DNA from 3 places in the Arthrobacter sp. MDT2-16 genome. Region 1 is predicted to be linked to each of the others. Evidence: riboswitches for the same ligand, from Rfam matches in the RefSeq annotation. Region 1 holds a riboswitch; each other region holds the start of a gene.
The links. Region 1 has a riboswitch for cyclic di-AMP ahead of ACX80N_RS08870 (NlpC/P60 family protein). Riboswitches for the same ligand answer to the same signal wherever they lie in the genome.

Region 2: linked by a shared signal. The riboswitch ahead of ACX80N_RS06385 (C40 family peptidase) and the one ahead of ACX80N_RS08870 (NlpC/P60 family protein) in region 1 are both predicted to bind cyclic di-AMP.
Region 3: linked by a shared signal. The riboswitch ahead of ACX80N_RS07450 (LysM peptidoglycan-binding domain-containing protein) and the one ahead of ACX80N_RS08870 (NlpC/P60 family protein) in region 1 are both predicted to bind cyclic di-AMP.

What each region holds. Positions count from the first base shown of each region.
Region 1 covers NZ_JBTNDP010000004.1:44,539-47,803, forward strand. Annotated here, with positions in the region: gene serC (phosphoserine transaminase) at 1-87, opposite strand, end outside; gene ACX80N_RS08865 (metal-dependent transcriptional regulator) at 357-1,055, shown strand; cyclic di-AMP (ydaO/yuaA leader) riboswitch at 1,225-1,377, shown strand; gene ACX80N_RS08870 (NlpC/P60 family protein) at 1,383-2,267, shown strand; gene ACX80N_RS08875 (NlpC/P60 family protein) at 2,292-3,242, shown strand.
Region 2 covers NZ_JBTNDP010000002.1:383,013-386,277, reverse strand. Annotated here, with positions in the region: gene rnc (ribonuclease III) at 1-351, shown strand, start outside; gene mutM (bifunctional DNA-formamidopyrimidine glycosylase/DNA-(apurinic or apyrimidinic site) lyase) at 352-1,314, shown strand; cyclic di-AMP (ydaO/yuaA leader) riboswitch at 1,453-1,631, shown strand; gene ACX80N_RS06385 (C40 family peptidase) at 1,634-2,476, shown strand; gene ACX80N_RS06380 (NAD-dependent epimerase/dehydratase family protein) at 2,686-3,265, opposite strand, start outside.
Region 3 covers NZ_JBTNDP010000003.1:186,054-189,318, reverse strand. Annotated here, with positions in the region: gene ACX80N_RS07460 (glycoside hydrolase family 6 protein) at 44-1,330, shown strand; gene ACX80N_RS07455 (hypothetical protein) at 1,393-1,629, shown strand; cyclic di-AMP (ydaO/yuaA leader) riboswitch at 1,738-1,918, shown strand; gene ACX80N_RS07450 (LysM peptidoglycan-binding domain-containing protein) at 1,924-2,871, shown strand; gene acs (acetate--CoA ligase) at 2,950-3,265, opposite strand, start outside.

The DNA of each region.
Region 1 (3,265 bases):
CTGCCCCCTCCGCACCTTGGAGGGGCCGGCGCCGAAGCGGCCGTCCGAGGGCAGCAGGTGTCCGGGGAGGCGGGGCAGGTCATTCATGGGTGCTCCAGCTGTTGGGCGGCGGGTACGGCCCTCATTCTGCCCCAGCTGTCACGGGCCCCTCCATTTGTGAACTCCTGCCTGCGGGAAGGGGCCAACGGCGCCGTCGGCGTCTTCCGGCGGGCGGAGGGGGTCGATTGCCGGGCGCGTTGCGGCATGGGTTAACCTTGGGGAGCGTGGGGCGGATCAGGCCGCGGCGGCGGCGCCTTGCCTCACCGGCGTGAGGCACACCAGCCGCGCACCCGCACCGCACCAAGGAGCTGAACCGCATGACGGACCTCATCGACACCACCGAGATGTACCTGCGGACCATCCTTGAGCTCGAGGAAGAGAACATCGTCGCCCTCCGTGCGCGCATCGCCGAGCGACTCCGCCACTCGGGGCCGACCGTCTCCCAGACCATCGGACGCATGGAACGCGACGGCCTCGTTGTGGTCTCCGGCGACCGGCACCTGGAGCTCACCGGGCTGGGACGGCGTCGGGCCACCGAGGTCATGAGGAAGCACCGCCTCGCGGAGCGCCTGCTGAGCGACGTCATCGGGCTCGACTGGGCCTATGTGCACGAGGAGGCCTGCCGCTGGGAGCACGTGATGAGCGAGCGTGTGGAGCGCAGGCTCTACGAACTCCTCGGCAAGCCCTCGGAGTCGCCGTACGGGAATCCCATCCCGGGACTCGAGGCGATCGGGGGAGTGGAGTCCGAGCTGTTCACCGACGGCGTGGTGACCCTGCTGTCCGCCATGGGCACCTACTCTCCTGACAAGCAGGTCACGCTCGTGCGACTGGCGGAACCGATCCAGGTGGATCCGGAGCTTCTCACGCAGCTCGACGAGGGCGGCCTGCGTCCCGGAGCGCAGCTGAACCTGGAATCCGTGGGCGGATATGTCTCCGTCCGCGTGCCCGGTGTCGAGGGCGCCCTGGAGCTGCCGCCCGTGGTCGCCTCCCACGTGTTCGTCGCCGTCGCACCCTGATCCCCGACCCGCGGGGCAGGGTGCGCCTCATCGCCGCCGATATCAAGAACACACCGGTCCGTGACCGTAATGTGACATATCGGTGTTTCTGATGTAGCTTTCATCTCGTGCCAAATTCGCTCTAGATCCGGCACCCTCCTGCAAATCGCCTAGCTCTGCCATTGCTCGAGGTCCGTCCGCACCATCGCATGGCAGAGGCGGGGGAACCAATTTCCGGGTTTCTTCACAGAAATCCTTGGGGTTAAGTCGCTGTTTCATGCAGCGGCCGGGTGACTCCCATCCGAATCCGACAGCTCACCTCGCAGGCGTTGGGAGAGGCAATCCAACGTGTCCAAAAGCTCTTCGCCGGGCCGCCATCGTGCGGCCCGGAACGTCAGTGCGCTGACGAACCTGTCCACAGCAGTCACCTCCAACGCCGGATCCGTCGGCCGCCAGGCAGCCGTCATCGTCGCCGCGTCAGGCCTGGTGCTGACCGCCGGGCTGCCGGCCCACGGTGCAGCCACCGCCGAGCGTGAGGTGCAGTCCTCCGCAGCGTTGACCGTGAACCGGGTCGTCCCGGCCGAGGTCACAGTCCCGGCCACCGCAACGGTCTCCTTCGACCGCGTGGCCGTCGAGGTCACCGCCGCTCCCGAGCCCGTCGTCGAATCACCTGCTCCCGAGCCCGTCGTCGAGGCGCCCGTCGTCGAGGCCGCGCCCGCCATCGCCATGCCGGCTCCTGTCGCACCGGCTCCTGTCACGGCTGCCCCTGCCGCGGCTGCACCTGCCGCCCCGGTGACGGTCGTCGCCGCACCTGCCCCCGCACCGGCCACAGTGGTTGTCCCCGCTGCCCCGGCCCCTGTAGCCGCGCAGCCCGCACCCGCACCTGCCCCGGCCGCACCTGCCCCCGCCGCTCCTGCCCAGTCCTCCGGCGTCGCTGCAGGCCTGGTCGGTTCGGCCTACGCCCAGATCGGCACCCCGCAGGACTGCACCGCCATGGTCGAGAAGGCGCTGCGCTCGGTCGGCAAGTCCGTGGGAGACCTCGCCCCGGGCCAGTTCTTCCAGTTCGGTGACGTGGTGGGGAGCCCCGCACCGGGCGACCTCGTGATCACCGGTGGCCACGTCGCCATCTACGTCGGCAACGGCCAGGTCATCAGCGGTGGCCTCAACGGCATGAACACCGGCCTCCACGGCCTGTCGGACCTCCCCGGCGCCAGCTTCGTCCGCGTTCGCTAACCCCCCACTTTTCGGAGAAACCCCATGTCTTCACGCGCCACAATCGCACGCCACCGGGGAGAAGCGCGGAACACCGCAAGCTTCTCCGCCCTCGCCAGCGCCGTCACGTCCAACGCGAGCGGGATGGGCCGTCAGGCCGCCGTCATCGCGGCGGCGTCCGGCCTCGTCCTGACCAGCGGTGTCGCGGCCAACGCCGCCGACCTGCAGCCGCAGCGCGACGTCGCTGCCTCCAGCATCTCCCTGTCGTCGGTCCGCGCCGCCGTCGTGGCGTCCACCGAGACCGTCGTGTCCTTCAACCGGACGCCGGTCAAGGTCAACGCCAAGCCGGTCGTCGCACCCGCGGCTCCTGTCGTCGAGGCCCCTGTCGCCGAGGCCCCTGTCGCCGAGGCCCCTGTCGTCGAGGCCCCTGTCGTCGAGGCGCCGCCCGCTCCCGCTCCGGTGGCAGCAGTCCAGGCGCCGGCCGCTCCCGCTCCGGTCGCAGCAGTCCAGGCGCCGGTCGTCCAGGCCCCCGTGGCGCAGGCGCCGGCTCCCGTTGCGGCAGTCAAGGCACCCGTCGCTGCGCCTGCCGCAGTGGCGCCGGCTCCTGCCCCGGCACCCGCTCCCGCGCCGGCCCCCGCTCCCGCGCCCGCCCCTCGGGCGTCGTCGGGCGTTGCCGCGACCATCGCCGCAGCAGCCAAGGGCCAGCTCGGTGTCATGCAGGACTGCACACGCCTGGCCAGCAACTCCCTCGCCGCAGCGGGCATCAACTTCCACGGCTGGCCGGCAGGCTACCTCTCGCTGGGTCGGACCGTCAGTGCCGGCGAGGCCATCCCGGGCGACCTCATCTACTACGCCAACGGCGGCATGGGCATGGCTCACATCGCCGTCTACATCGGCGGTGGCCAGGCCGTGCACGGCGGGTTCAACGGCAACACGACCGTGATCGCACCCGCCGAGCTCGGCTCCGGCGGCGTGTACATCCGCGTCGGCGGCTGACCGACGGACGAACGACCAAACGG
Region 2 (3,265 bases), on a different contig from region 1:
CTCACCCACGGGATCGAGGCCGCGCGCGCCATGGTCATGCGGCTCATCGGCCCCCTCCTGCGCGATTCCGCGGTCCTCGGCGAGGGGACCGACTGGAAGACCCGCATCCAGGAGGCGGCCGCCGGACGGCGGCTCGGGATGATCGACTACCAGGTCGAGGGCACCGGGCCCGACCACGCCCGCACGTTCACGGCCCGCCTGGTGATCGGTGGCGTCGAATACGGTTCCGGATGCGGGCCCTCCAAGAAGGAAGCCGAGCAGGCAGCGGCCGCCGCATCCTGGAAGCTGCTCGACGACGTCCCCGCCATCCGCGACGGTGCGTCCGGGTCGCACGCGGCAGACGGGGCCTGAGTGCCCGAACTGCCCGAGGTGGAAGTGGTCCGCCGCGGCCTCGCGCGCTGGGTGGCGGGACGCCGCATCGAGGCCGTGGAGGTCCTGGACCCCCGCTCGCTCCGCCGGCACGTGAATGGTGTCGAGGACTTCATCGGCAACCTCGCCGGTGCCCGCGTCGCCGACGTCGTACGGCGCGGGAAGTTCCTCTGGCTGCCCCTCGAGGACCCCGCCGGTCCCGGAGGCCTCCCCCACGTGGCGCTGATGGCCCATCTCGGGATGAGCGGGCAGCTTCTCATCGAGGAGTCCTCCGCCCCGCCGGAGAAACACCTCAAGGTGCGCCTGACGCTCTCCGCGGCGGACGACCAGGACGGGATGCCGCTTCCGGCGGAGCTGCGGTTCGTGGACCAGCGCATCTTCGGCGGCATGTTCCTCGCCGACCTCGAGCCCACCGCGGACGGCCACCCGGGCGGCCTCGGGCAGGGGAGCCTGCCGCTCGTCCCGCACCAGGCGGCGCACATCGCACGCGATCTCCTCGACCCCGCCTTCTCCGCCGAGTCCTTCCACCGGCGCCTGCGGGAGCGCAGGACGGGCCTGAAGCGCGCCCTGCTCGACCAGGGGCTCGTCTCGGGCATCGGCAACATCTACGCCGACGAGGCGCTGTGGGCGGCCCGGCTCCACTACGCGCGTCCCACGGACACCCTGCGGCGCCCGGACACCACCCGCATCGTCGAGGCCGCCACCGAGGTCATGACGCGTGCCCTGGCCGCCGGGGGCACGAGCTTCGACGCGCTGTACGTCAACGTCAACGGCGCCTCCGGCTACTTCGCGCGTGACCTGGACGCCTACGGCCGGGCCGGCAGGCCCTGCCGCCGGTGCGCCTCCGAGGGCCGGCAGACGCTCATCCGCAGGGAATCCTTCATGAACCGGTCCTCCTACCTGTGCCCGCACTGCCAGCCCAGACCGCGGAACGCCCGGCTCTGAAGGGCCTGTCCGGCCTAAGCACATTTAGGTCCGTGATACAAACGTGACAATGGGGGCGGCAGCACGTACCGTAGTGCCCGCGCCCGGTTCACAACGGACTGGCGCCCGTCCTCTCTCTGCCTAACCCTGTCGCTGAGGACGGACCGTTCGCACAATCCATTCGACAGGGGCGGGGGAACCGATAGCGGACTCGATCCTTCGAGTCCTAGGGGTAAAGACACGTGTAGACCAGCACGGGGGCGGTGGTCTGCCAGTACGTGTCCGGATGTCCCATCCGAACCCGACAGCTAACTTCGTAGGCATTGGGAAAGGCAACAGCATGTCCAAGAAGAGCCCTGTCGCGCGCCACCGAGCAGTCCCGACACGCATCAACCCCTTCGTCACCGCATCGCGGGCCGTCACCGCGAGTGCCTCGGTAGCCGGCAAGCCCGCCGCCGTCGTCGTCGCAGCCTCGGGCCTCATGCTCGGCGCAGCACTCCCGGCCAGCGCCGCCGGTGAGATCAGCGTCGCCCCCGCACCCCAGCAGGCCGTCGTCGCTCCCGCCGCCGCAGGCACCTACACCGTGCGGTCCGGCGACACCCTCGGCAGTATCGCCGCAGCCCACGGAGTGAGCCTGCAGGCCCTCTTCACGGCCAACGGCCTCGGCTACAGCTCGGTCATCTACCCGGGCCAGTCCATCGCTCTCGCCGGCTCCGCTGCCCCCCAGCAGTACTCGGCGCAGGCCGCGAGCATCGTCGCGGCGCCCGCCGCTGTCGCAGCGCCCGCCCCTGTCGCAGCCCCGGCGCTCTCCGCCGGGAACACCACCGGACTCAGCACGCAGTCCGCGGCAGCGATCGGCGGCATCACCGCGACCGCCATGCGCGGCGTCGGCTCGGGCTACGTCTTCGGCGGCACCTCCTACGGCGCCTGGGACTGCTCCGGCTTCGTCCAGTGGGTCTACGCCCAGCACGGGATCAGCCTGCCGCGCACCACGTGGTCCCAGTTCGCCGCTCTGCGCCCCACCGGCAACCCCCAGCCGGGTGACCTGGTGAGCCAGAACGGCGGCAGCCACGTGGGCATCTACCTCGGTAATGGCCAGATGGTCAGCGCCCTGAACCCGTCGCAGGGTACGCAGGTGCACTCCGTCAACGTCATGAGCGTCGACGGGTACTACACCCGCTAAGCGGCCCGGCACCACGGACGGGTGCCGGCAGGACGCAGCAGGACAGTAGGACACGGAAGGGCGGGATGCCGGGCATCCCGCCCTTCCTTCTGCCCGGCGCCGGGTGCGTGACGGCGTCCGTGGCGGATCCGTTCGGGGACTTGCCGGGGCTCATGCGCGATTCCCGCTACCGCTGAGGTCCACGCCCCGGCGTGCCGCGGTCGTGGACCTCAGCGCCGGTAGTGGCGCGCCAGGCGCTCGAAGCCCTCGTCGATGCCTACGGTGGGCTCCCACTGGAGCACGGTACGGGTGCGCCGCTGGTCGAACCAGTGCGCCGTGGAGAGCTGCTCGGCGAGGAAGCGCGTCATGGGCGGCTCCTCGGTGCGTCCGAGGGCGAGCCACGCGCGCTCGATCGCAGCTCCGGCGCCGCGCGCGAGGGCGCCGGGGACCGACCACGACGGCGGTGCCACGCCGCCGGCCCGGCAGATCCCGGCGATCAGTTCGGCGATGGGACGGGGCTCGCCGTTGGTGACCACGAAGGCCTGGCCCTGCGCCGCGTCGATGCGCCGCAGGCACGCCGCGATCGCCGACGCGGCGTTGTCCACGTAGGTGGTGTCGATCAGCGCGACGCCGTCGTCGAGCAGCGGCAGGCGGCCGCGGCGGGCGCGGTCGATCACGCGCTCCACGAGCTGCGTGTCGCCCGGTCCCCAGACGATGTGCGGCCGTACGGCCGCGACCTGGAACGCCGGGGTGGAGCGCGCCAGGGCCAGCAGTTCCGCCGCGGCCTTCGAGCGCGCGTAGTCGCCACGT
Region 3 (3,265 bases), on a different contig from region 1:
CTCGGGCTCTCACGCCAAACGACCAGCACCATGAGGAGCAATGATGCTCAGCATCGCCAGTAGATGTGCCATGACTCTTGCGCTCGCAGGGGTCCTCGCTTCCACCGCCTTCGCGGCCCTTCCGGCTGCGGCCCAGGGGCCCAAGGGCGGGCCCCTGCAGGGGGCCGGATCATCGCCCACCGAGTTCTACGTCCCGATGAAGAACCACTACCACGAGGCCCAGCGCCAGATCGCGGACCTCAGGTCCTCGGGTGACAAAGCGACCGCCGAGAAACTCAGCGCCATGGTCTCCACGCCGCAGGCCGTGTGGGTCACGGGCGATGATCCCGCAACGGTGACGCAAGAAGTGCGCAATACCACCCACCGTGCAGCCGGCAAGGGCCAGATGCCCGTGCTCGCCGCCTACAACCTCCCGTTCAGGGATTGCGCACAGTACTCGGCCGGTGGCGCCACCGATGTCGCGGGATACAAGGCCTGGATCGACGCCCTCGCGGCAGGTATCCAGGATCGGGCCGCGATGATCGTGCTGGAGCCGGACGGACTCGGCATCATCCCCTGGCACCGCACGATCGACGGCAACCTCGAATGGTGCCAGCCCGCGGAGGCGAAGAGCGCGACCGCGGCCGCGGAGCGCTACGAGATGCTCACCTACGCGGTGGACGAGCTGAAGGCGCTGCCGAACACGAAGGTCTACCTCGACGGGACGCACAGTGCCTGGCTGGGTACGGGGGAGATCGCCAACCGCCTCGTGAAGGCCGGCGTGCAGAAGGCGGACGGATTCTTCCTCAACGTCTCCAACTACGAGCTGACCGAGCGGCAACTGAAGTACGGCTCCTGGGTGTCGCAGTGCATCTACTACGCCACGGAGATCGAGCCGGGCGCCTACGGTTCCTGCGCCGGCCAGTTCTACCCCGCCTCGCCCACGGACTTCTCGACCTGGGGCCTGACGGACGCCTGGTACGCCCAGAACGTCGCCGGTGCGCGCAACGCCCCGACCTCGGACGATCTCGCACACTTCGTGATCGACACCAGCCGCAACGGCCGCGGGCCCTGGGTCCCCGCCACCACCTACCCGGACCCCCAGGTGTGGTGCAATCCTCCCGCTCGCGGGCTCGGCTACCTGCCCACCTCGGACACGGGCCACGAGCTGGCGGACGCCTTCCTCTGGATCAAGGTACCCGGCGAGTCCGACGGCGAGTGCAGCCGCGGCCTGACGAACAACGGCGGGGTGGATTCCGCGTGGGGCCGGGTGGACCCCTCGGCCGGTGCATGGTTCCCCGAGCAGGCACTCGACCTGATCAAGAACGCCAGCGCGCCCGTCCGGCCGTAGCGCAGTCCGGAGTGTGCGCGGTACCACAGCCCGCGCACACCCCGGCCGCCTAGGCTGGACCCATGGAGGATTGGCGGTCGGCACAGCGTGCCCCGGAACGCAGGCTCTGGGGCACGCTGTGCTGCGTCGGCGTGGCCCTGACGGTGGCCGTCGCGAGCAGCATCGTGGGGGCGGCGGTCAGCCCGACACCGATCCCAGGAGGGTGGTTCTACCTCCAGCAGTCCGTCCTGCTCACGCTCGGCGCCGCAGGAACGGCGCTCGCGTTCCGCCGCTTCGCCAGTGCCGGAAGGGCAGGGTAACCGGCGTTATGCGAATGTGACAAACCGTTCGAGCAGTGGCTATCGTCGTCGAGTGCCTCCGTCTCAGTGAGGCTCTCCCGGACGGAATGCCGAGCCCTGCCGTCGTCCTGGACACGTTCGCAAACATCACGGCGGGGACGGGGGAACCACAGTTCCAGCGGACGTGCAGCACCAGCTGCCATCGTCCTTGGGGTTAAGTCGCATCGCATCGCCCTACCGGCCGATGCCCGCGCCCGGGTGACTCCCATCCGAACCCGACAGCTCACCCCGCAGGCATGGGAGAGGTATACAACCATGTCAGTTAAGACTTCACCGGCGCGCCACCGTGCCGACATCGACGGCAACCTCGCACTGCAGGGCCTGTCCCGCGCCGCGAAGGCCCACGCAACCACCGTCGGCCGTCCCGTTGCCGTCGTGGCCGTCACGTCGGGCCTCGCGCTCAGCGCCGTCGGCACCGCCAACGCCAGCTCGTACACCGAGCAGGGCACGACGACCGCCCCGGCGGCCGTCGCAGCGCCCGTGGCCGCAGCACCTGTAGCCGCTCCGGCTGCAGCCCCCGCCGTCGCTGCTGCTCCGACCGCAGCGACCCACACCGTCGTCGCCGGCGACACCCTCGGTGCCATCTCCGCCCGCCACGGCGCTGACCTCAACGCGGTCCTCGCAGTGAACGGGCTGTCCCTCGCCTCGATCATCTTCCCGGGCGACTCCATCGTGATCCCCACGGGTGGAGCCGTCCAGGCACCCGCGCAGACGGTGTCCGTACCTGTCGCCGTCGCTCCCGCAGCCCCCATGCAGCAGGCAGCAGCCGTCGCCCCGGCGCCGGTCGTGCACCAGGCGGCAGCCGTCGCACCCGCACCGGCCGTGTCCGCAGCGCCGGGCTCGAGCGTCTACCTCGCCTCGGCGGAGATCACCCCGGCCGCGACCCCCAGCGGCGTCGGCGGAACCCTCCTGGCCTCCGCCCAGGCGCAGCTCGCAGCCGGAGCGGTGCAGGACTGCACCGTCCTGGTCGAGAACGCACTGCGTGCGGCCGGCATCTCCGTGGGCGATCTCGGCCCCTCGCAGTTCTTCCAGTTCGGAACGCGCGTGTCCACTCCCGCCCCCGGCGACATCGTCATCACCGGTGGCCACGTGGCCATCTACGCCGGCGGTGGCCAAGTCATCAGCAGCGGCATGAACGGGTCGAACCTCACCATGCAGCACCCCCTCTCGGATCTCGCGGGAGCATCCTTCGTCCGGGTCTAGTACCTGAACGGACCACACACGGGAAGCGGCAGGTGCTTGGACGGGGCGCCTGCCGCTTCCTTCTTTAACGGGTGGTCCTCAGCGGCGTGCTGCCAGGACGCCCTGGATCCCCGGGATGCAGGCCTCGTTCTGGAGGGAGGTGGTGTCCCCGAGCGGGGCCCCCTCGTAGAGCTGCGTGAGCAGGCGCCGCATGATCTTCCCCGAGCGCGTCTTGGGCACATCGGGCACCACGACGACGGCCGACGGTCGAGCGATCGGCCCGATCACCTCGGCCACGTGGGCGCGCAGCGTGGCCGTGACGTCCCCGCCCGGGCCGGATCCCGCGCCGAGCACCACGAACGCGGCGATGGCATGACCCGTCAGCGGGTCGGAGATCGGACATACGCCGGCCTCC